3 regions of the Cupriavidus sp. LA-1 genome follow, and region 2 is predicted to be linked to each of the others. Evidence: predicted binding sites of a transcription regulator. Region 2 holds the regulator's gene; each other region holds the start of a gene.
What was found. Region 2 encodes HrcA, which represses chaperone genes, less so after heat shock. Its sites were predicted from a motif close to TTAGCACTCNNNNNNNNNGAGTGCTAA; they were not measured.
Positions count from the first base shown of each region.

Region 1: a site for HrcA is predicted at 4,863-4,889, ahead of rpoH (RNA polymerase sigma factor RpoH). Genes of this name have one in related genera too.
Region 3: a site for HrcA is predicted at 3,802-3,828, ahead of groES (co-chaperone GroES). Genes of this name have one in related genera too.

Region 1 covers NZ_AP031387.1:3,477,660-3,485,486, reverse strand. The annotation lists gene ACZ5MJ_RS16285 (SURF1 family protein) at 1-224, shown strand, start outside; gene ACZ5MJ_RS16280 (SCO family protein) at 296-946, shown strand; gene ACZ5MJ_RS16275 (COX15/CtaA family protein) at 957-2,069, shown strand; gene cyoE (heme o synthase) at 2,066-3,010, shown strand; gene ACZ5MJ_RS16265 (SCO family protein) at 3,126-3,746, shown strand; gene rpoH (RNA polymerase sigma factor RpoH) at 3,851-4,780, opposite strand; gene ACZ5MJ_RS16255 (pirin family protein) at 5,115-5,990, shown strand; gene ybiB (DNA-binding protein YbiB) at 6,010-7,008, opposite strand; gene ACZ5MJ_RS16245 (ABC transporter ATP-binding protein) at 7,099-7,827, opposite strand, start outside.
Region 2 covers NZ_AP031387.1:2,723,846-2,731,672, reverse strand. The annotation lists gene ACZ5MJ_RS12780 (hypothetical protein) at 1-426, opposite strand, end outside; gene recN (DNA repair protein RecN) at 476-2,227, opposite strand; gene ACZ5MJ_RS12770 (NAD kinase) at 2,283-3,200, opposite strand; gene hrcA (heat-inducible transcriptional repressor HrcA) at 3,303-4,337, shown strand; gene hemH (ferrochelatase) at 4,444-5,559, shown strand; gene ACZ5MJ_RS12755 (RNA-binding S4 domain-containing protein) at 5,556-5,951, shown strand; gene ACZ5MJ_RS12750 (hypothetical protein) at 6,017-6,190, opposite strand; gene grpE (nucleotide exchange factor GrpE) at 6,466-7,035, shown strand; gene ACZ5MJ_RS12740 (thioredoxin family protein) at 7,140-7,571, shown strand; gene ACZ5MJ_RS12735 (phospholipase A) at 7,585-7,827, opposite strand, start outside.
Region 3 covers NZ_AP031387.1:3,136,733-3,144,559, forward strand. The annotation lists gene ACZ5MJ_RS14670 (fimbrial protein) at 382-1,377, opposite strand; gene groL (chaperonin GroEL) at 1,723-3,366, opposite strand; gene groES (co-chaperone GroES) at 3,416-3,706, opposite strand; gene ACZ5MJ_RS14685 (glycosyltransferase family 87 protein) at 4,671-5,927, opposite strand; gene ACZ5MJ_RS14690 (alpha/beta hydrolase) at 6,051-6,662, opposite strand; gene ACZ5MJ_RS14695 (LysR substrate-binding domain-containing protein) at 6,752-7,669, opposite strand.

The sequences.
Region 1 (7,827 bases), 750 kb from region 2:
ACCTCGCCGCCTATGCCGCCGAATCCGGCCTGGCGCTGCATCCGCTGGTGCTCGAGCAGCGCAGCGATACCGGCGATGGCCTGGCGCGCGACTGGGCCCCGGCTGACCTGGGCGCCGACCGGCACTATGGCTATGCCTTCCAGTGGTTCGGGCTGGCCGCGCTGACGGTGGTGCTGGTGATCGTGCTGGGCTGGCGCCGCGCGCGCCGGCTGGCGGCACCTTGATCGAATGACATGACCGCATGCGCCCCGAACAGGCGCATGCGCTCGCCGAAGACAAAGGACAGACGTACTCCATGGCACAGCAAGACTCCACTCCGGCCGCCGCGGCCTCGCCCCCGGATCCCCGCATCGATGCGGGCACGCACCGCGGCCGCCTGCAGATGCTGATGCTGCTGCTGGTATGCGCCTCGCCGGTGATTGCCTCCTACTTCACCTACTACGTGATCAAGCCGCGCGGCGGTGCCACCAACTACGGTGCGCTGGTCGAGCCGCAGCGGCCGATGCCGCCGGTGCGCGTCGCCGACGAGCGTGGCCAGGCGGTGCCGCTCGAGCAGTTCCGCGGCAAGTGGCTGCTGGTGAGCGCCGATCCGTCCGCCTGCGACGAGGCCTGCGCGAAGAAGCTTTTCACCATCCGCCAGATCCGCGCCGGGCAGGGGCAGGACCGCGAGCGCATCGTGCCGGTGTGGCTGGTCACGGACGACGGCAAGATCGACGAGCGCCTCGTCGCCGCCTACAACGAGCCCTATGCCGGCGTGCGCTTCCTGCGCATCGACCGCCAGGCCGCCCGGCAGTGGCTGCCGGCAGAGCCCGGCAAGCGCGCCGAGGACACGCTGTACCTGGTCGACCCGCTGGGCAACCTGATGATGCGTTTCCCGCAGGACCCGGACCCCAAGAAGCTGAGCGGCGACCTGAAGAAGCTGCTCAAGGTCTCGCGCATCGGGTGAAGGGGACGGCATGCTGCTGCAACTGGCCATCATCGGCATCCTGATCGCGCTGTTCCCGCTGTCCTACGTGCTGGTGAAAGGGGACCGCGACAAGTACCGCAAGCTCGCCTGGATCACGGCGTTCCTGACGCTGGACCTGATCATGTTCGGCAGCTTCACGCGGCTGACCGACTCCGGCCTGGGCTGTCCTGACTGGCCCGGCTGCTACGGGCATTCCAACCCGCACGCCGCGATGGAGCCGATCCACGCGGCCGAGACCGCGCTGCCCAGCGGCCCGGTAACGCTGGCCAAGGCGTGGATCGAGATGATCCACCGATACTTCGCCATGGCGGTGGGCGTGCTGATCATTACGCTGATGGTGCTGGCGTGGGTCAGGCGGCGCGAGCTGAAGCAGTCGCCGTGGTTCGCTACCGGGGTGCTGCTGCTGGTGTGCGTGCAGGGCGCGTTCGGCGCCTTCACCGTGACCCTGAAGCTGCAGCCCGTCATCGTGGTCACGCACCTGATGCTGGGCATGGCCCTGCTGGCCGTGCTGATCCAGCTGGGCTCGCGCAACGATCCGCCGCACGCGGTCGCGGCGCAGGCCGCGCGGCTGCGCTGGCCGGTACGCATCGGCCTGCTGCTGCTGGTGATCCAGATCTTCCTGGGCGGCTGGGTCAGCACCAACTACGCCGTGCTGGCCTGCACCGACTTCCCGCTGTGCAACGGCCAACTGGTGCCCGAGATGGACTTCCGCCACGGCTTCACGCTGTGGCGCCAGCTGGGCATGACAGCCGACGGCGACTACATTCCGCACGCTGCGCTGGTGGCGATCCACTGGGTGCACCGCGGCTTTGCCTTTGTCGTGCTGGGCTACCTGGCGTGGTTCGGCCTGCGCGCGCGCCGGCTGGAAGGGCTGGTGCGTGCCGCCGGCTGGCTGCTGGCCGTGCTGGCGCTGCAGCTGGCGACCGGGATGTCCAATATCGTGTTCGACTGGCCGCTGGTGGCCGCGGTCGCGCACAACGGCGGCGCGGCGGTGCTGCTGCTGCTGCTGGTCCGCCTCCACTACAATATAGGGCTCGCTGGGCTTACGGTGCGGGCCGCCGGCGCCACAGCCGCCGCGCCGAACGCCGCCCGCGCCACATGAAAGACAAGACCCCTTCCGTGGTTACCGCTACACACCCCCATCCCCTGGGCAAGTTGAGCCGAATGCGGCACCTTGCCCGGCAGTATGCCGCCCTGACCAAGCCGCGCGTGACGCAGCTGGCCGTCTTCTGCGCCATCATCGGCATGTTCCTGGCCACGCCGGGGATGGTGCCATGGCGCGTGCTGATCGGCGGCGCCGCCGGTATCTGGCTGCTGGCCGGCGCCGCCTTCGCCATCAATTGCCTGGTCGAGCAGAAGATCGACGCGCTGATGCGCCGCACCGCGTGGCGCCCGTCGGCCACCGGCGAGATCACCACGCCGCAGACGCTGGTGTTTTCCGCCATCCTGGGCGGCGCCGGCATGTGGCTGCTGCACGTCTACGCCAACGACCTGACCATGTGGCTGACCTTTGCCACCTTCCTGGGCTACGCGGTGGTCTACACCATCCTGCTCAAGCCGGCCACGCCGCAGAACATCGTCATCGGCGGGCTGTCGGGGGCGATGCCGCCGGCGCTGGGATGGGCCGCGGTGGCGGGCGAAGTGCCGGCCGAGGCCTGGTTCCTGGTGCTGATCATCTTCACCTGGACCCCGCCGCACTTCTGGGCGCTGGCGCTGTACCGCCGCGCCGACTATGCCAAGTCCGGCCTGCCGATGCTGCCGGTCACGCACGGCGAGCGCTACACGCTGCTGCATATCCTGCTGTACACGCTGATCATGATCGCGGCGACGCTGCTGCCCTTTGTCTACGGCATGAGCGGCTACATCTACCTCGCCGCCGCGCTGGCGCTGGGCGCCGGCTTCCTGGCCTACGCCTGGAAGATGTACCGAAACTATTCCGACGAACTGGCGCAGCGCACTTTCCGTTTCTCGATCCTGTACCTGTCGCTGCTGTTCGCCGCGCTGCTGGTCGACCACTACTTCAAGTTCGTGCCGCAGGTCTGACCTGTGCCACCGGGCCTAGCCGGCTGCGGCATCTTGTCGCGGCCGGCGCGGCGCCGCGGCACGATCGGCGATACTGCGTGCTGTATCCCTCCCACCGCTGACCGGTTTCCTCCCCATGCCCCGCCCAAGCCCCGCCTCTGGCCTGTTCGCCGCCTTCCGCCGCTTCTCCCTGCTGGCCGTGCTTGCGCTGGCCGTGGCCGCCTGCGGGCAGCAGAAGGCTTCGTTCCGCAATGTCGACATCACCGGCGCCGCTGACTTCGGCAAGGACTTCTCGCTGACCGACCACACCGGCAAGGTGCGCACCCTGGCCGACTACAAGGGCAAGGCCGTGGTGATGTTCTTCGGCTACACCCACTGCCCGGATGTCTGCCCCACCACCATGGCCGAACTGAAGGCCGTGATGGAAAAACTGGGGCCGGACGCCGACCGTGTGCAGGTGCTGTTCGTCACGGTCGACCCGGAGCGCGACACGCAGGCGCTGCTGGCCCAGTACGTGCCCGCCTTCGACGCGCGCTTCGTGGGGCTGCGCCCGGCCGACGAGGCCGCGCTGCAGAAGGTGACCAAGGACTTCAAGGTGTTCTACGCCAAGGTGCCGGGCAGCTCGCCCGGCAACTACACCGTGGATCACTCCGCCGGCAGCTATGTATTCGATCCGCAGGGCAAGCTGCGGCTGTTTATCCGCCATGGCCAGGGTCCGGAACCCATTGCCCACGACCTGAAACAGCTGCTGTCGTGACGTAAGGGGGCGCGAAGGGGTGCGGCATAACGTCGCACCCACCGCGTCGCGGGCAACAAAAAGGCCGGTCCAGTGGACCGGCCTTTTGCATGGCTGGGAGCAGGTCAGGCAAAGGCCTGCAGCGCACCCTTCATCTTCTTCATTGCCGCGGCTTCGATCTGGCGGATGCGCTCGGCCGACACGCCGAACTCGTCGGCCAGTTCATGCAGCGTGGCGCCGCCCGAGCCGTCGTCCTCGACATTGAGCCAGCGTGCCTCGATGATGCGGCGGCTGCGCTCGTCCAGCTTGCCCAGGGCCTCTTCCAGCCCCTCGACCTGTATGCGGTCCTGACGCTTGGCCTCGAGCACGCGGGTGGGCTCATTGTGGTTATCCGCCAGGTAGGCGATGGGGGCGAATTCTTCCTCGCCGTCGTCGACCTGGCCTTCCAGCGCCAGGTCGCCGCCCGACAGGCGGGTTTCCATCTCCATCACTTCTTCGGGCTTGACGTTCAGCTCGCGCGCCACGGCCTCGACCTGCTCCGGCGTGAACGTGTGCGCGCCTTGCTTGTGGCTGCGCAGGTTGAAGAACAGCTTGCGCTGGGCCTTGGTGGTGGCCACCTTGACCATGCGCCAGTTCTTCAGCACGTACTCGTGGATCTCGGCCTTGATCCAGTGCATCGCGTACGACACCAGGCGCACGCCTTGCTCGGGATCGAAGCGCTTCACGGCCTTCATCAGGCCGATATTGCCTTCCTGGATCAGATCGGCGTGGGGCAGGCCGTAGCCCAGGTACTGGCGGGCGATCGACACCACCAGGCGCAGGTGGGACATCACCAGCCGGCGGGCCGCATCAACGGAATCGTGGTCGCGCAGATCGCGCGCCAGGCGTTGCTCTTCCTCCGCGGTCAACAGCGGAATCCGGTGGACAGCCTGGATATAGCTGTCGAGGTTGCCTACAGTCGCCGGGAAGGTCAGCGCAAAGCTGCCCGGGTTCCGGGGCGCCGTCGGCAGACGGTTGTTCGACAGGGTTTGATCAGCAGACAAGACTGCGTTCACTCAATGGCTCCTTTCGCATCCGGCGGTTCGGTTGCCGGTGCGCCGCGCCTCCTCCTGGGAGTCGGCGGCACTGCAACGCATCTTAGCACTCAGGCCGGGTGAGTGCTAATTGGAGTCTCGATTGTCTTCATAGTTCCCATCAATCAATTTTTACTATTGATAGCTATTAGTCACTTCGAGGGACGGAAACGATACCCCGGCACCGCATACCTGTACTTAGAGCGGCGCCAGGCAAGGGGGTTCTGCCCACTGCTGGAATGATTTGTTGCAGCAGCGGCTACACTCGACCAAGCTGCAGCACCTTGCGAGCCTCGCTTATTCCACCGGAGGAGTTATGTCTGCTATCGAACACTTGCTCAAGCCGCATGTGCGCGACCTGGGCGATTTCACCGTGCGCCGGCTGTTGCCGGCCGCGGCGACCCAGACCGTCGGGCCGTTTATCTTCTTCGACCATATGGGCCCGGTGCAACTGCCACCTGGCCAGGGTGCGGATGTGCGTCCGCATCCGCATATCGGGCTGGCTACCGTCACCTACCTGTTCGAAGGCGAGATCATCCACCGCGACAGCCTGGGCAGCGACCAGGCGATTCGTCCGGGCGATGTCAACTGGATGACCGCCGGCCACGGCATCGTGCATTCCGAGCGCTCGCCCGAGCATGTACGCGCCGCCGGCGCCCGCCTGCACGGCATCCAGACCTGGGTGGCGCTGCCGCAGGAGCAGGAGGGCGCCGAGCCCTCGTTCTTCCACCATCCCGCCGCCACACTGCCGCGCATCGAGCGGCCCGGCGTGCGCATGGTGGTGATCGCTGGCGATGCCTTCGGCCAGACCTCTCCGGTCAAGGTCTTCAGCCGCACGCTGTACGTGGCGATCGAGCTGGACGCGGGCGCCAGCGTGGAGATCCCGGCCGAGCATGCCGAGCGCGGCATTTATCCGGTCGACGGCGCGGTGGCGCTCGACGGCGAGCCGCTGCCGGCCGAGCATATGGTGGTGCTCACCCCGGGCCAGCCCGCGACGCTGACGGCCACGGCGCCGTCGCGCGTGATGCTGCTGGGCGGCGACCCGACCGACGGGCACCGCTTTATCTACTGGAATTTCGTGGCCAGCAGCAAGGCGGCGATCGAAGCCGCCGCCCATCGCTGGGAGGAAGACCAGTTCCCGCACGTGCCGGGCGAGACCGAGCGCATCCCGTTGCCCCCGCGCAAGCCCTGACGGCGGTCCCGGGGCTGGCTCAGACCGGGCTGGCCCAGGTCACGCGGGTGCCTTGGCGCAGGCATTCGCGGATGGCATCGACCTGGATCGCGATCGGCGCCGGCACCGGCACCGCGCCGTCCAGCACGCGGCGGATCCAGGCCACGGTCAGGCCGGCATCACTGCCGGGCGGCAGTTCCGGGACTTCGGCCAGCGAACCCACCGCCGGATCGACCAGGGTCTGCTGGTGGCCTTCATGCATCCAGTCGATGCGGCTGGTGCGGCGTGCGTCGGCCACCACTTCGCCTTCGGTGCCACGCGCCAGCAGCACGTTGGCGGGTTCGTGCGAGAAATAATCGGTCAGCGTCTCGCGGTATTCGGGGTGGGTGTAGCTGTACAGCCGCAACCCTTCCGCCGGCGAATGCTCGCCGACCGGCTGCAGCATCTTGGCCACCGTATGCGCTGAATTGCGCAGGCCGATCACCGTGCGCCGCTCCAGCAATTGCGACAGGCCGGGCGACAGCACGTCCACCGGCAGCACCGCCAGCGGCCCGGGGCCGGCGCCGTTCCCGTCATGCAGCCGCGCCGAGGCCTCGGCGGTGGTCGCGCACAGGGGCATGCCCAAGGCTTCGAACAGCGCCATGGTGGTCACGCGGCCACTGAAGACGCGCGTGCCGTGCACCAGCACGGGGATGTCCTCGCGCGCCAGCAGCAGCGCCAGCAGCGGCACCAGGTTGGGCTGCTTGCGCGCGCCGTTGTAGCTGGGGATCACCACCACCTGCCGCTCAGGCGGTGCTTCCAGCGGCTGGCAGTGCGCATGGGCGGCTTCCAGCATGCCGGCCAGTTCGTGCGGCGCCTCGCCCTTGATGCGGTAGGCCATCAGGATGGCGCCAAGCTCCAGGTCAGAGACGCGCCCGGCCAGCATGGCGTCGAACAAGGCCTGCGCGTCCTCGCGCGGCAGCGCCCGGGCGCCGTTGACGCCGCGGCCGATCTCCTTGATATAGCGGGCGGCGGGAAAGGGGGCGGCTGATGTGGTCATGGCGGCGTGGGGTAGTCTGTTCTGGGTTCATGATAGCGGAGCAAGGCCGCCGCGCCCATTGCCGCCAACGGCGGGCGCGGCGGGCAAGCGCTAGGCGGCTTCCTGCAGCGCCGGGTTGCGCTGCTTGCGGTAGAGGAAGTCCAGCACCGCGGTGCGGCAGGCGTGGTAGGCCTTGTCGTCGGCCAGCGCCACGCGGTCGCGCGGGCGTGGAAGGTTCACCTTCAGGATTTCGCCGATGGTGGCGGCCGGGCCGTTGGTCATCATCACGATGCGGTCGGCCAGCAGCACGGCCTCATCGACATCGTGGGTCACCATCACCACGGTGCTGCGCGTGCGCGCCACGATCTTGATCAGCTCGTCCTGCAGATGCGCGCGCGTGAGCGCGTCGAGCGCGCCGAAGGGCTCGTCCATCAGCAGCACCTTGGGCGCCATTGCCAGCGCGCGGGCAATGCCTACGCGCTGCTTCATGCCGCCGGAGATTTCGTGCGGGTACTTGTTCTCGGCGTGCGTCAGGCCCACCAGCGCCAGCGTGTCGTGCGTGCGCGCCTTGAGCTGCGCCTTGCTTTCACTGGCCGTGAACACGCGCTCCACGCCCAGGTAGACGTTCTCGAAGCAGGTCAGCCACGGCAGCAGCGAATGGTTCTGGAACACCACGGCACGCTCCGGCCCCGGGCCGGCAATCTCGCGGCCGGCGCAGATCAGGGCGCCGGCGGTGGGCGTGGCCAGCCCCGCGACCAGGTTCAGCAGCGTGGACTTGCCGCAGCCGGAATGGCCGATCAGCGTGATGAACTCGCCCTCGGCGATCTGCAGGTGGATATC
Region 2 (7,827 bases):
AGGGATATTGCGGCTGGGCTTGATCAGCCGGTCCGGTTCGGCGGTCTCGATGCGCGGCGTGGCGCGCAGGGTCTCGACCGCCTGCTGCATGGTGGCGTCCGCCGACGCCGAGATCGCGGTGACCAGCCACACGCCGCCGGACATCGGCCGCTTGACCACATAGCGGATCGGGCCCTTGATCTCGGCCAGCAGCTTGCCGGCGTCTTCGGACAGGTTCACCGCGGGCGGCTTGAAGCGGACCATGATGTCGCCGATGGCCCGGTCATCGCTGATGCTGCCCGGCGGCGGGGCCGAGGCCCTGGGCTGGGCCTGGCAGGCGGACAGCGCCAGCAGTGCGGCCGATGCGGCGGTGGCGATGGCCAGCACGGCGCGCAGCGAGGCGCGCGGGCGGGACCGGAAGCCGGCAGGCGGCGCTTGGCGGGTCATGGTTAGGCTCCTGTCAGTGTATAGGTGGGCGAGCGGTGCGACGGACCCGTCAGCCGGCGGCGGCGCGGCGGCTGCGCCTGGCGTCCTTGCCAGCGCGCGCGGGCTGGCTGCCCGGGTTGTCGGCCATGCCCTGCGAGAGCATCTCTTGCGCATGTTGCAGCGTCGTGGCCGTGACGGTGGCGCCGCCCAGCATGCGCGCGGTCTCGACCACGCGGCCGGCGGGGTCCAGCACCCGGATGCGCGAGCGCGTCACCGAGCCGTCGCCCTCGGCGGTGGTCTCCTTGCTGACCAGCAGGTGCGTGCCCGCTTGTGCCGCCACTTGCGGCAGGTGGGTCACGCACAGCACCTGGCGCGCGCGGCCCAGTTCCTGCAGGCGCCGGCCGACCACCTCGGCCACCGCGCCGCCAATGCCGGTATCGACCTCGTCGAAGATCAGTGTGGGCGTGGGCGAGGCTTCGCTGGTGATCACCGAGATCGCCAGGCTGATGCGCGCCAGTTCGCCGCCGGAGGCCACCCGGGCCAGCGGCCGCGCGCTCACGCCGGCGTGGCCGGCCACCAGGAACTCGACCTGCTCGAGCCCGTAGCTCTGGCCTTCGTCGAGCGGGTTGAGCGCGGCGACAAAGCTGCCGCCGGCCATCGACAAGCCCTGCATGGCGTCGGTGACCGCGGCGGACAGCGCCTGCGCGGCGGTATTGCGGGCGTGGCTGAGATGCTGCGCCAGCGTCAGGTAGGCGGCCTTGGCCGCGGCCTCGCGCGCCATCACCTTGTTCAGGTCCTGCGCGGCCTGCAGGTCGTCGAGCTGCTGGCGGCGCGCGAGCAGCTCGTCGGGCAGATGCTCGGGCGGCAGGCGGTACTTGCGCGCGGTGGCGTGCAGCGCCTGCATGCGTTCTTCCACGGCTTGCAGCCGCTCGGGGTCGAGTTCGAGCCGGTCGACATAGCGCGTGAGCGAGTGCGCGGCTTCCTCGGCCTGCACTTGGGCGGGCTCGAGCGCGGCCAGCACGTCGCGCAGGGCGGGATCGACATCGGCCAGTTGCTGCAGCTTGTGGACGATGGTATTCAGCGCCGACAGCACCGAGCCGTCGGCCTCGGACAGCGCCTCGAGCGCGGCACGGCTGCCGTCGATCAGGCCGGCGGCGTGCGACAGCCGGTTGTACTCGGACTGGATCTCTTCCCACTCGCCCGGCTGCGGGTTGAGCTTGTCCAGTTCGCCGACCTGCCATTCGAGACGCTCGCGCTCGAGCTGCATTTCGCGCGACTGGTGTTCCACCGCCTCGCGCTGGCGCACGCAGGCGCGCCACGCGCGCCAGGCCTCGGCCACGGCGCCGGCCTGTTGCGTCAGGCCGGCGTGGGCGTCGAACAAGAGCCGCTGCGCATCGGGGCGCAGCAGCAGCTGGTGCGCGTGCTGGCCGTGGATGTCAACCAGCTGGTCGCCGACTTCGCGCAGCTGTGCCAGGGTCGCGGCGGCGCCGTTGATAAAGGCCTTGCTGCGGCCGCCGGCATCGACCGTCCGGCGCAGCAGCACGGTCGGCACGCCGCCGTCTTCTTCGCTGTTGAGCTCGCGCTCGGCCAGCCAGGCGTCCAGCGCGGGGTGGGTCGAGAAGGTGGCGCTGACACTGGCGCGCGGCGCGCCTTCGCGCACCACGCCGGCGTCGGCGCGCTCGCCCAGCACCAGTGCCAGGGCATCGATCAGGATCGACTTGCCGGCGCCGGTCTCGCCGGTGAAGACGGTAAAGCCGGAGGCGAAGTCCAGGTCGAGCGTATCGACGATGACGAAATCACGGATGGACAGGCTGCGCAGCATCGTGGCGTGGAAGGTAGTCGGTCCGATGGGTTCGGGCTGAGGCTTGAGGGGCGGCTCAGAGGCGGTTGTCTTCGGACGGAAACTCGTGCCAGTGCAACTTCTTGCGCAGCGTGGCGTAGTAGTTGTAGCCGACCGGGTGCAGCAGGTTGATGGTCTTGTCCGAGCGCCGCACCACAATGCGGTCGCCCGGCAGCAGCGAGGTCAGCGACTGCATGTCGAAGTTGACGCTGGCATCGCGCGCGCTGGCCACTTCGATGGTGACCTCGGCATCGTGCGGCAGCACGATCGGCCGGTTCGACAGCGCGTGCGGGGCGATCGGCACCAGCACCACGCCCGACAGCGTCGGATGCAGGATCGGGCCGCCGGCGGACAGGGCATAGGCGGTCGAGCCGGTGGCGGTCGACACGATCAGGCCGTCGGACCTCTGGTTGTACATGAAGTTGCCGTCCACCGACACCGCGAGTTCGACCATGCCGGAGATGCCAGAGCGGTTCACCACCACGTCGTTCAGCGCCAGCGCTGAAAAAATGTCCATGTCGTCGCGTACCACGCGCGATTCCAGCAGCAGGCGGGTCTCGGCCTCGTAGCGGCCGTCGAGCATGTCGGGCAGCACCGTATGCGCGTCGTCGAGGGCAATATCGGTCATGAAGCCCAGCCGCCCGTGGTTGACGCCGATCAACGGCACGTTGTGGCCGGCGAGCTGGCGGGCGATGCCCAGCAGCGTGCCATCGCCGCCCAGCACCACGGCCACGTCGGCCTGCCGGCCGATCTCCTCGGCTGACAGGGCAGGGTAGCCGGTCAGCCCGGTGGCCAGCGCGGTCTCGCGCTCGAACACGACATCCTGGCCGTTGCGCAGGATATAGGAGGCGATCTCCTCCAGCGGCCCTTCGATGCCGGCGGTGGAGTACCGGCCCACCAGGGCGACGGTCTTGAACGGAGTGCGCACGGCGCTGGCTTTGGGGGGGGCGGACATGCCGGGATTAGACCATACCGCCGTGACGGTTGTCAGCAGGCGCCGGCAGGCCACCCGGGCCGGGCGCCAGAAGGTCCAAAACTTGCGTAAAATCGGGGCATCATGGATGAACGTTCCAAAACCCTGCTCAAGACCCTGATCGAGCGCTACATCGCCGAAGGCCAGCCGGTCGGTTCCCGCACCCTGTCGAAGTACTCGGGGCTGGACCTGTCGCCGGCGACGATCCGCAATGTGATGTCCGATCTGGAGGAAATGGGTTTCATTTCCAGTCCGCACACCTCCGCCGGCCGGATTCCGACGCCGCGCGGCTACCGCCTGTTCGTCGATTCGATGCTGACGGCCAAGCCGCTCGAGCGCAACGCCGACCTGGCCGAGCTGACCGGCCAGATCCAGGACCAGCTTGGCGGCCAGCAACTGGGGCCGCAGCGCATGATCACGGCGGCCGCGCGCACGCTGTCCAACCTGTCGCACTTTGCCGGGGTGGTGATGACGCCGCGCCGAGCGCAGGCGTTCCGGCAGATCGAATTCATGCGGCTGTCGGACAAGCGCATCCTGCTGATCATCGTCAGCCCCGAGGGCGACGTGCAGAACCGCATCATCCAGACCGAACTGCCGTACACGCCGGCCCAGCTGATCGAGGCGGCCAATTTCTTCAACTCGCACTATGCCGGCATGAGCTTCGACACGGTGCGCGGCCACCTGCGGGTCGAGCTGCAGGACCTGCGCCGCGACATGTCGCAGCTGATGCAGGCCGCGGTCGAGGCCGGCAGCACCGTCGCGGACGAGGACGACGACCACGTCTATATCAGCGGCGAGCGCAAGCTGCTGGAAGTTGACGACCTGGCCTCCAGCATGGACAAGCTGCGGCGCCTCTTCGACGTGTTCGAGCACAAGACCAGCCTGCTGCAGCTGCTGGACGTGTCCAGCCATGCGCAGGGCGTGCAGATCTTTATCGGCGGCGAGAGCCGGCTGGTACCGATCGAAGACATGGCGGTCATCACCGCCCCGTACGAGGTCGACGGGCAGATCGTCGGCACGCTTGGCGTGATCGGCCCCACGCGCATGGCCTATGAGCGCGTGATTCCTATCGTCGACATCACCGCGCGGCTGCTGTCCAGCGCCCTGAGCCAGAACTAGTGGTCGGGCGATCCGGTCTGACCTGCGGCTCCATTCCTACCGAGCGCGGCAATCGCCGGTGCGCCGCACCGGCGCCACTCCGGCACCGTGCCAACCCGGAAGCGATATGACGTTTTCTCCCGAACCGGCCTACCAGCACGGCCAGGCGCCGCGCACGGCGATCCTGCTGGTCAACCTGGGCACCCCGGATGCCCCCACGCCCAAGGCGGTGGGGCGCTACCTGAAGGAATTCCTGTCGGACCCGCGCGTGGTCGAGATCCCGCGCGCGGCCTGGCTGCCGCTGCTGCACGGGGTGATCCTGCCGCTGCGCTCGCGCGCCTCGGCGCTGAAATACGAATCGATCTGGCTGCGCGAGGCCCATATGACGGGCTCGCCGCTGCTGGTCTACAGCGAACGGCAGGCGCATGCGCTGCAGCGGCTGATGCACCAGCACGGCCACGAAGTGACGGTTGCGTGCGCGATGCGCTACGGCAACCCGTCGATCGCCTCGGTGCTGGAGGCGCTGCGCCGCCAGGGCTGCGAGCAGTTGCTGGTGCTGCCGATGTATCCGCAGTACTCGGGCACCACCACGGCCACGGCCTTCGACGAGGTGTTCCGCGTGCTGGGCCAGTGGCGCAACCAGCCCGAACTGCGGCTGGTCAAGCATTTCCATGACCACCCGGCCTATATCTCGGCGCTGCACCAGCAGGTCGGCGCCTACTGGAGGCAGCACGGCATGCCGGACTTTGCCCACGGCGACAAGCTGATCCTGTCGTTCCACGGCGTGCCGCGGCGCACGCTGGAGCTGGGCGACCCCTACCACTGCGAGTGCCTGAAGACCGGCCGCCTGCTGGGCGAGGCGCTGGGCCTGCAGCCTGGGCAGTATCAAGTGACGTTTCAGTCTCGTTTTGGCAAAGCGGAATGGCTGCAGCCCTATACCGCGCCAACGCTGGCTGAGTTGGGCAAGGTCGGCGCGGGGCGGGTGGATGTGTTCTGCCCGGGCTTCCCGGCAGATTGCATCGAGACCCTGGAAGAGATCGCCATGGAAGGGCAGACTGAATTCAAGGTCGCGGGCGGCAAGGACTTCCACTTCATTCCGTGCATGAACGATGCCGCGCCGTGGGTCGCGGCGATGGCGGAGATCGCGCTGCAGCACCTGCAGGGCTGGCCGCTGGCCACGCCGCATCCGCATGAACTGGAAGCGCGGCGCACACGCGCGCAGACTCGGGGGGCGGCGGCATGAACGTGGATTTCGATCCGGGTGCGCGCCAGCGCATCGACAAATGGCTGTGGTGCGCGCGCTTCTTCAAGACGCGCTCGCTGGCCGCCGAAGCGGTGGAGCGCAGCAAGGTGACTGTCAACGGCCAGCCTTGCAAGAACTCGCGCGAGGTGAAGCCCGGCGACAAGGTCGAGCTGGAAGCGCACCAGCAGCGCTGGGAACTGCTAGTGAAAGGCATTGCCCCGGCGCGCGGCCCGGCGCCGGTGGCGCAGACGCTGTATGAGGAAAGTGCCGAAAGCCAGTCCCGCCGGCTGGCCGATGCCGAGCGCCGGCGCCTGGAGCCCGAGCCGTCGGCACAGATCCAGGGGCGCCCGACCAAGCGCGACCGGCGCCGCATCGATCACCTCAAGGGCTGAAACGACAGCGCGGCGGCCCGGATGACTCCGGCGCCGCCGCGCAGCGGTATTGGATGCCAGGGGGCCTATTCCTGGTTGAATTGCTGGCTGACGATGGGGACGATGTAGTGCTTGAACACCGCCTTGCCGCTGCCATACTCCGTATCGCGCGGGGTGAATGCGCCGGAAAGGCAGATAAAGACGGTCATGACCGCCAATGCGGCCACGAGGCAGAGCGTCACGACTGGCAGCTTATGCATGGCCAACCTTTCGGAAGAGGCACAAAAATGAACCATCTCCAAGGCTCCCGGTATTTTTGTCATTTTTCTTACTAAGAATCTTAGTGAGTGCGTTGCGCCAAAGCAATAAGGCCTCGATTGCATATGGCTGCGCTTTGTAACGGTGTATTTCCGCGTCGCGCCGGCGCCACTCTTGAAAACCGGCGCCGTGCCACCACCTGAACCGGACACACGCCGATTTACCACCCGCGGCCGCGCCCTCGGCGGGCCGCGACAATGTATCGATACGGATCGACATGGAAGAACAGAAGCAGACGCCATCCACCCAGACGCCGTCGCCCGCGGGCGACGAGGCGGCCACCGCCGCCAACGCCAGCCAGGAGGCCGGCGCGCCGGAAGCCGCTGTCGTGGACGATGCGGCGGCCCAGCTGGCCGCCCTGGAAGCCAAGGCGCGCGAGCACTACGACCTGTACATGCGCGCGGTTGCCGAAGGCGAGAATATCCGCCGCCGGGCGCAGGAAGATGTCGCCAAGGCGCACAAGTTCGCCATCGAGAACTTTGCCGACAACCTGCTGCCGGTGATGGACAGCCTGCAGGCTGCGCTGGCCGACGGCTCGGGCGATATTGCCAAGCTGCGCGAAGGCGTGGAACTGACCGCGCGCCAGCTGGCCACGGCCTTCGAGCGCGGCAAGATCGTTGAACTGAACCCGGTGGGCGAGAAATTCGACCCGCACCGCCACCAGGCCATCTCGATGGTGCCCGCGGAACAGGAGGCCAACACCGTGGTGTCCGTGCTCCAGCGCGGCTACACCATTGCCGAACGCGTACTGCGGCCGGCACTGGTGACGGTGGCGGCACCGAAGTAAATCGGTACCAGGGCAAGCGGCCGGGACGCGGCGGCGTGCCGCCCCGGCTTCTGACCTGACGCCCGGTGCCTCTGGCCCGGGCGTTCGTCTTTCTGGAGCGAACCATGAGCACCGAACCGCCGGCCGGCGTAACCGAGCCGTCCCGGGACGCCCATCCCGACCACCGCGCCTTCGGCGCGTTCGCCATGCGCGAGGTCGATGACACCACCATCGACGCCGCCATCGCCGAGGCCGGAGATGCGCTGGTGTGCGTGTTCTTCTGGGGCGTGGACTGCTTCAACTGCGAGATGGCCAAGCAGGCCATGCTGGCCAGTCCCGGACCGATCCGGGCGCTGGAACTGCACTGGCTGCACGCCAACGTCTATGCGCACCCCGAACTCGGGCGGCGCTTCGGCCTGCACGGCATTCCCGTGTTCATGTTCTTCCGGAACGGCAAGAGGCTGGGCCGCGCCACCGGCTGGCATGGCCACGGCCAGTTTGCCGCGGCGGTGGCCAATGCGCGGCTCAAAGCCAGCGGCAAGCCGCTGGCGGGCTAGGTCGCCGGCGGGTTCAACGCGACAGCGCGTAGCCGATGCGGAACTGCCAGGGCAGCTTGCGGTTGTAGTCCAGCAGGCTCTCGCCATAGCCGACGAAATAGCCCGCCATCAGGTAGCCGGCGGTGCCCGGGATCAGCCGCGCCATCGGGTAGGTCAGCTGCGCGTCGACGCTGCCGTACCACTTGCGCGTGCCCTTGCGCAGCGTGGCCGAGAACTCCCATGAGTCCGGGCGCCCGTAGGCAATGCCGAGGTCCAT
Region 3 (7,827 bases), 410 kb from region 2:
CCTATGGCGGAATCAGTATGTAGGGACACAGCCCGGAGGGAGCACGTCGGGCGGTGCGCCGGGATATTGATGGCCCGGTCCGGCGATGCCCCGTTCGAGCTCACAGGCAACGCAAATTGGCATAGTTCGGCGCAATGGTGCGATCAAGAGCACTTGCCGGGATCAAAAACCGGCTGACTGTGCCTGCTCAGCCCGACAAGCAAGGGGCAAGAGGTCTCCTGTCGCAGCAAAAGCGTTACAGATTTGACTCATACCTCGGCCCACAAGCTGAGCCTCACGCGTGCGGCGGTCAGACAGCGTTCCGTCAGTGCGGGGCCAGCAGAGGAAGCCGACGTCTGACGCGCGTCAGAGCCAGCCCCCGGCCTTCTCCGCGCGCGCCCCTCAGTTGTAGTTGAAGTTGACCGTTGCCACGCTGTCGACCGTGCCGGGCGTGACCGTGCCAAGCCGGTAGTACCTCACCCCTAGCGGAATGGACATGGTCGTCGCCGCGCCGACATTGCCCATGCCGACATCGGTATTGAGCGGCAGCGGGGTGCCCGCCGGGCCGCCATTCAGCAGCTGCACGCCAACGCCCTGCGCCGAGCCGTGGTTCTGCAGGACGCTGCCCACGGCAGTGGCATCGCCGCTGATGTTCATGGTGACGATCGACTGGGTGACGCAATTCTCAAGATTGAGCCCGAAGCGCGTCGCGCCCGCGGTCGAGCCGACCGTGGGCAGGGACGAAGCGCTGATCCTGGGCAAGGTAATGACCTGGTTTGCCGTGCCGGCGCTGAGTTTGCAGCTTGGCGCGATGAAGCGGAAGGTCACGGGCGAAGTCATCTCCTCGCCGAACTGGATCGTGCCCGGCCCCGGTCCCGAGCTCCCCGTCCAGCTGTCCTGGTAGCCGAAGCGCACCAGGCTGTCGCTGAACGTGCCGCTGGTCAGTGCCGTACCGGTGCGCACCAGGTCCAGCCGGAAGCGGAACGAACGTGTCGAGGCGCCCAAGGGCATCGTGCAGGCAACGCCGCCCACGGCGGGTCCCATGCAGTTCGCACCAAAATTGTCGCCCCCGTTGGTGCCGTAGCTGGTAGGTGCAATCAGGTTGCCATCAGGCAGATACATGCGATAGCCCAGCCCCGGCATGGCGGTGGCAAAGGTCTGCTGCGAGATCGAAGTCGCCACCAGCGGCGCCTGCGGCGTGTAGTTCAGGGCCCAGCCAGTGATGGATGGTTGCCGCAGTCCGGTGTCGTCGCACGTCACTGTCACGGTGATGGTGGCGCTGGAGATCACCTGGCCGATGCCGGTGGTCTTGCTGATGCTGACCGTGGACGGCAGGAAGGGCGAGGTCACGGTGGTCCCCGAGCACGCGGCATGGGCCTGGGCGGATGCCAGGAACATGAGTGCCACGCCAGCAAGCAGTGAAGGCACGCGCCTGGTGCACACCGTTGCATGAACCGTCCAGCGTCGTAGCGATGCAGTGATTCTGTTTTCCATGGCAGCCAGGCAATGAGGTGGGTTGAGCCGGAATTTGCCGGCGCATTCAATCGGCGGCGACTGAAAATGTAGCCAGCGCCTTCCGCGCCACAAATAAGGCAACCCTTAGATTGGGGTGGGAATTTTCGGCTCCCATGCCTGCCAGGGCGTGAACGTCGTGCTGCCCGGAAAGAAAAACCCCCGCGGGCTCGCACCCGCGGGGGTTTTTCTTTGACAGCCTGCCCGTGAGGGCAGTCGGTCGGCGATGAATTACATCATGCCTTCCATGCCGCCCATGCCGCCCATGCCGCCCGGCATTGCCGGAGCCGACTCTTCCTTCGGCGTTTCGGCAACTGCGCAATCGGTGGTCAGCATCAGCGAAGCCACCGAAGCAGCGTTCTGCAGTGCGGTGCGGGTAACCTTGGTCGGATCCAGCACGCCCATTTCCACCAGGTCGCCGTACTCGCCCGAAGCCGCGTTGTAGCCGTAGTTGCCCTTGCCTTCGATGACCTTGGCAACGACGACCGAAGCTTCTTCACCGGCGTTCAGCACGATCTGGCGCAGCGGCTCTTCCATGGCGCGCAGCACGATCTTGATACCGGCGTTCTGGTCGGCGTTGTCGCCGGTCAGTGCCGAGATCGCAGCGCGGGCACGCAGCAGGGCCACACCACCGCCGGGGACGATGCCTTCTTCCACCGCAGCGCGGGTGGCGTGCAGGGCGTCTTCCACGCGGGCCTTCTTTTCCTTCATTTCGACTTCGGTGGCAGCGCCAACCTTGATCACGGCAACACCGCCGGCCAGCTTGGCCACGCGCTCTTGCAGCTTCTCACGGTCGTAGTCCGAGGTCGCTTCTTCGATCTGGGCGCGGATCTGCTTCACGCGGCCTTCGATCGCAGCTGCGTCGCCGGCGCCGTCGATGATGATGGTGTTTTCCTTGCCGATCTCGATGCGCTTGGCCTGGCCCAAGTCGTTCAGGGTAGCCTTTTCCAGCGTCAGGCCGATTTCTTCAGCGATGACGGTGCCGCCGGTCAGGATGGCGATGTCTTCCAGCATGGCCTTGCGGCGGTCGCCGAAGCCCGGGGCCTTGACGGCAGCGGTCTTCAGGATGCCACGGATGTTGTTGACCACCAGGGTCGCCAGGGCTTCGCCCTCGACGTCTTCAGCGATGATCAGCAGCGGGCGGCCAGCCTTGGCCACTTGCTCCAGCACCGGCAGCAGGTCGCGGATGTTCGAAACCTTCTTGTCGAACAGCAGCACGAACGGGCTGTCCAGCTGGACAACCTGCTTTTCCGGGTTGTTGATGAAGTACGGCGACAGGTAGCCGCGGTCGAACTGCATGCCTTCCACGACTTCCAGCTCGTCGGCCAGCGACTTGCCGTCTTCAACCGTGATCACGCCTTCCTTGCCGACCTTGTCCATGGCTTCGGCGATGCGCTCACCGATCGAGGTGTCGCTGTTGGCCGAGATCGCGCCAACCTGGGCGATTTCCTTGCTGGTGGTGGTGGGCTTGCTGACCTTCTTGAGCTCTTCCACGGCAGCGGCAACAGCCTTGTCGATGCCGCGCTTCAGGTCCATCGGGTTCATGCCGGCGGCAACGTACTTCATGCCTTCGCGCACGATCGACTGGGCCAGCACGGTAGCCGTGGTGGTGCCGTCACCGGCGTTGTCGCTGGTCTTGGAAGCCACTTCCTTGACCATCTGGGCGCCCATGTTCTGCAGCTTGTCCTTCAGCTCGATTTCCTTGGCCACGGACACACCGTCCTTGGTCACGGTCGGGCCGCCGAAGCTGCGCTCCAGCACCACATTGCGGCCCTTCGGGCCCAGCGTCACCTTCACTGCGTTGGCGAGGATGTTCACGCCTTCGACCATCTTGGCACGGGCGGCGTCGCCGAACACTACGTCTTTTGCTGCCATGTTCTGATTCTCCTGAATTCTGTACGGGTGGGGTTCTGCAAGTAACGGATTACTTGTTCACCACGGCCATGATGTCTTCTTCGCGCATGACCAGCAGTTCCTGGCCTTCCACCTTCACGGCCTGGCCGGCATACTTGCCGAACAGCACGCGGTCACCCACCTTGACGTCGAGGACAATGTTGTTGCCCTTGTCATCCTTCTTGCCGGGACCGACGGCGAGCACTTCGCCTTGATCGGGCTTTTCGGCAGCATTGTCGGGAATCACGATACCGGACGCGGTCTTGGTTTCGTTGTCCAGACGCTTCACGATCACGCGGTCGTGCAAAGGACGCAGATTCATACGGACTCCTAGATACAAAAGTGAGTTTTTAATCACAAATCGGCCGGCTACCGAGGCGACGGCCGTCAGAAATGTTCAGGTGTCGCAGGAGGCTGTTAGCACTCACCCCTGACGAGTGCTAATTATAGGGACGGGGTAGGGGCATTTCAAGACAGGCGGGTGATGCGGGTTTTCCCGAGGGGGGTTATCGAGATTCACTGAACTTTGAACCTTATTCACCCAACTCTGAACTGCCTAGATCACCATTTCGCCACTCTTCCCATATTTTTCAATGAGTTAGGTACTCCGCCCTCGGGCCGGTCTATGAAGCCAGCCCTGCTATACCTCGATTGGAACCGCCTAGAGGTCACATCTAAACTTGGCGGGTAAACCACTGAGGAGAAGCACATGGCAACGGCCAAGCAGGACTACGTTCGCTTCCCGGTGGCTGCACGCGTTGCAGCCAGCCGCCCCTGACCAAGTAAGGCAGTTCGCAAACATGGTCCACAGCGACTTCGAAGCCGTCGCTGAAACGGGACCCCAGCGCCATGCGCAAGCCACCCACTTGGCATCCCTCGGTCGTCGAGCGCTGGCTACGAGCATCGGGATGTGCCCAGCAGCGCCTACATCGACAAGGCCCGCAACGACCTCGGCAGATTTCAGCTACGCGACGCGTTGGCAAATTCCAGGCGACTGGAAGTGGCTGGGCTCGCACGAGTTGGAAGAACGCAGCTATGCATGGTCCGACCTCGCCGTTGAACGTGCGGGACCCCATGCCACGCAATCCGCCTCAAGCTTCGCGACACCGCCGCATTCGACCACCCCAGCAATGCCCCGCTAGGTGAGGCCTTGGAGGAAATCCGCAGCGCCTCGAACCTGACATGAAGATACCTGAACGGGGGACGCGCGAGCAGGAGGACCGGGACTTAGCTGGACTAGGGCCGCCAAGCTTCGTTGGGCGCTTTTGATGGCACCGACTGTTTTTTCAACACCTTGTTTGCGAAGCTTGCTGACGGCAAGCTACTGAGGCTTGCCCAGTGGTGCGCAGGTACCGCCTAATGATGACGGCCAATAGCATGATGAGGACGGCAGGCGTCCATTGAAGAACCATAGGAAACCGCAATGCGGCGAATGCCTGCAATGGCATTAGCCAAGTGACGACGAGCAATGCATGTTCTGCGGGACGTGCGCCGTGTTCGTGCATATCCACGGCGAGAAACGCAATGACAATTGCCAACCAGACAAGGTCGTAGAACCCCATATATGGCTGAATGAAAAGGGTCCCGCAGACGAACGCCGCCGCCTTGAGCGTGTAGCGCGCTGGTCTTGACCAAAACCATGTGACCCCACTGACGACGAACAACGCTGCCGTGACGTGAAGCGCATAAGCCGTTATATACGACACTCCGCATATTCGCAGTACGCCATAGACCGTTGGCATGAGCGGCCACATATTTGCGTTACCGGCCACCCACACACTCTGAAAAGCTGATGCGGCCCGATAGAACGCGAATGGCGTTTCCGTGCCAAACGCGAGGATGGCTGCCCCCCAAAAAAGCAACGAAAACGCGATGGCGGACGCGAGCGCACGCCAATGACAACCGCTTATCAGAACAAGTGGGACTAGGATACCTAACTGTGGCTTGATTCCTAATAACGCGATGAACGCGCCTGCAAGCACGGGCCGATGAGGCAAAAACATAAGCGCCGCCGCGCAGAGCGCCGCCGTAATCAATGAATTCTGGCCATAGAGAACGACAAAGAACAAACCAGGAAATGCAACGATTGGCAGGAAGGCTATTGCGTCAAACGGTTTGGCGATACGGCGGATGAAAGCGACGTACGCGGCAGCGCCGAATGTAAAGAACGCCGTAAGCGCGAGATTGAACGGCAGGAAGCCGAGAGGAAAGACGACGAGTAAGAATGTCGGCGGATAGGGCCACGGGCTATAGTCGCCATACGGGCGAACCGACATTTCAACTGCGCGCATAAGGTCATGCGAAAATACGGCTGCGCCGCCGTGTTCAAAGGCGACCCGCGCCGCTGACCAAAAGACGGCAAAGTCTGATGCGAAAAATAGCATCGGCACGTCGTGAAGAACGTAATAATGAATGCCGAGCTTAATTAGCCAACCGAAAGAGATAAAAATGGCGACCGCACAGTAAATCTTGACGCGGAGCGGCGTTAGCCAATAGGAACCCCGCTGCGCAGGCGTTGTGCGTACTTTTGAGGTGACGTCCATGCGTACCCCCCTGTCCGAGCTTTGCATTTTTTGCCAGTGTAGCCCAGCCCGAAATCGCAATGGGCGGGAAATTGGCCGCCCAGACCAGATCGCCGGCCTGAGGCGGCGCTTCACGCCCCTTCTTCAGTCCTTGCCGGAATGCGTGGCGGCCCGCTGGATAAGCTTCGCCACTTCGGCCGGATGCGAGATGTAAGCAGCGTGGCTGGCGTTCTTGATCTCGATCGTCTTGCTGCCGGCGCGCGTGGTCATGAAGCGCTCCAGGTCAGGGTTGATCGCGCGGTCCGCTGTGGCCACGACCGCCCAGCTCGGCTTCGTCCTCCAGGCGGCTTGTTTAATGGGAACTCCGAATGACTGCGCGGCCGGCATTACCTGCGAGATCGCCATGAACCTGGCGTCAGCGGCGGGCACGTCGGCGGCAAAGTCTGCGTGGAAGGACGCCGGGTCAAAGTGCAGGTAACCATCGGGGGTTGGCTTGATGGCCTGGGTGGCGGGCGGCATCTTCCTGGTCAGGTCGAGCGGGCTTTCTCCGGTGTCAGGCTGGAATGCAGCCACGTAGACGAGGCCAGCGACCTTGTCATGGTTACCGGCTTCGGTGATGACTGCACCGCCGTAGCTGTGGCCAACGAGGATGCTGGGGCCGTCCTGCGCCTCGATCACGCGGGTGGTGGCTTTCACGTCATCGTCGAATGAGGTTTCCGGCTGCTGTACGACAGAAACCTTGTAGCCGTCGCGCATGAGAATCCTGATACGAATGGAAGCCGGAAGCATCGTCCATGACGTAGCCACCTAGCGACTCGCCATGGCGCAACCAACTCAGACAGGCGCTAAGCTGCCAGGCTGACCTCCCGCGGCAGCTCGTCCTTCAGAAAGTCTACAAGGGCACGCACGGCAGGCATCATGCCCCGGCGGGTCGGAAACAGCACCGCCAGCCTCCCCTCCCGAGGCCGCCAGTCCGGCAGCAAGACGGACAAGGTTCCCGCCTCGATCTCGCTGCGGCAGGCATAGAGGGGCAAGCTCGCGATACCCATCCCCGCAATCGCCGCTTCTTTCAATGAGGCGATATTGTCGCTCTGCAGGCGCGGCTGGATCGGCCGGGTGGCTACGTCGCCGGTCGTGCAGACCAGGCGCAAGACGGTCGTGGGTTCATGGATCGAGGCATACATCAGGAAGTCGCCAGGCGGCAGCGCTTCGGGCGAGTCGATCACGGTGGTCCGCGCCAGATACGCCCGGCTGGCAACCAGCCCCCAGCGAGCGGTACACAGGGGAGCCTGCACCAGGCTGGATGATTCCATCTCCATGCCCAGGCCGCGTATTGCCACGTCGATATGTTCCTCGACGAGGTCGACCTGCCGGTTGCTGGCCTGGATCGCGAGCCGGACCTTGGGGTAGCGCTGCATGAAGCGAGGGACCAGCCTGGCCAGCACGGTGTCGGTCAGCGGAACCGGCACGCTGACCCGCACCAGCCCGGTCGGCTCGGCCGTTCGCCGACGAACCGCTTCTTCACCGGCTTGTGCCTCCGAAATCATGGCCCGGCAATGGTCGAACAGCTCCTGTCCGGCATCTGTCAGGCTCAGCCGACGGGAAGTCCGCTGCAGCAGCCGGACGCCCAGCGTGTTTTCCAGGCCGGTTACACGCCGTGAAATGTGCGACTTGCTGACGCCGAGGGCCTCGCCTGCAGCGGTGAAGCCGCGGTGCTCGATCACCTTTGCAAAGAGGTAGAGATCGTTCAGATCGACAGGCATGGCATTGGCTCGCTTTCACCGGGCATCGTTTCCTGACGGAAACGATAGGTTGCTATATACCATATTTATCGTTTGTCGTTGCCTACCTATGATGGATTCAACCCGGTCACGTGATGTACCGGACGGTAACGGGCGGCGCGGATACGTCGCGGCCTTCT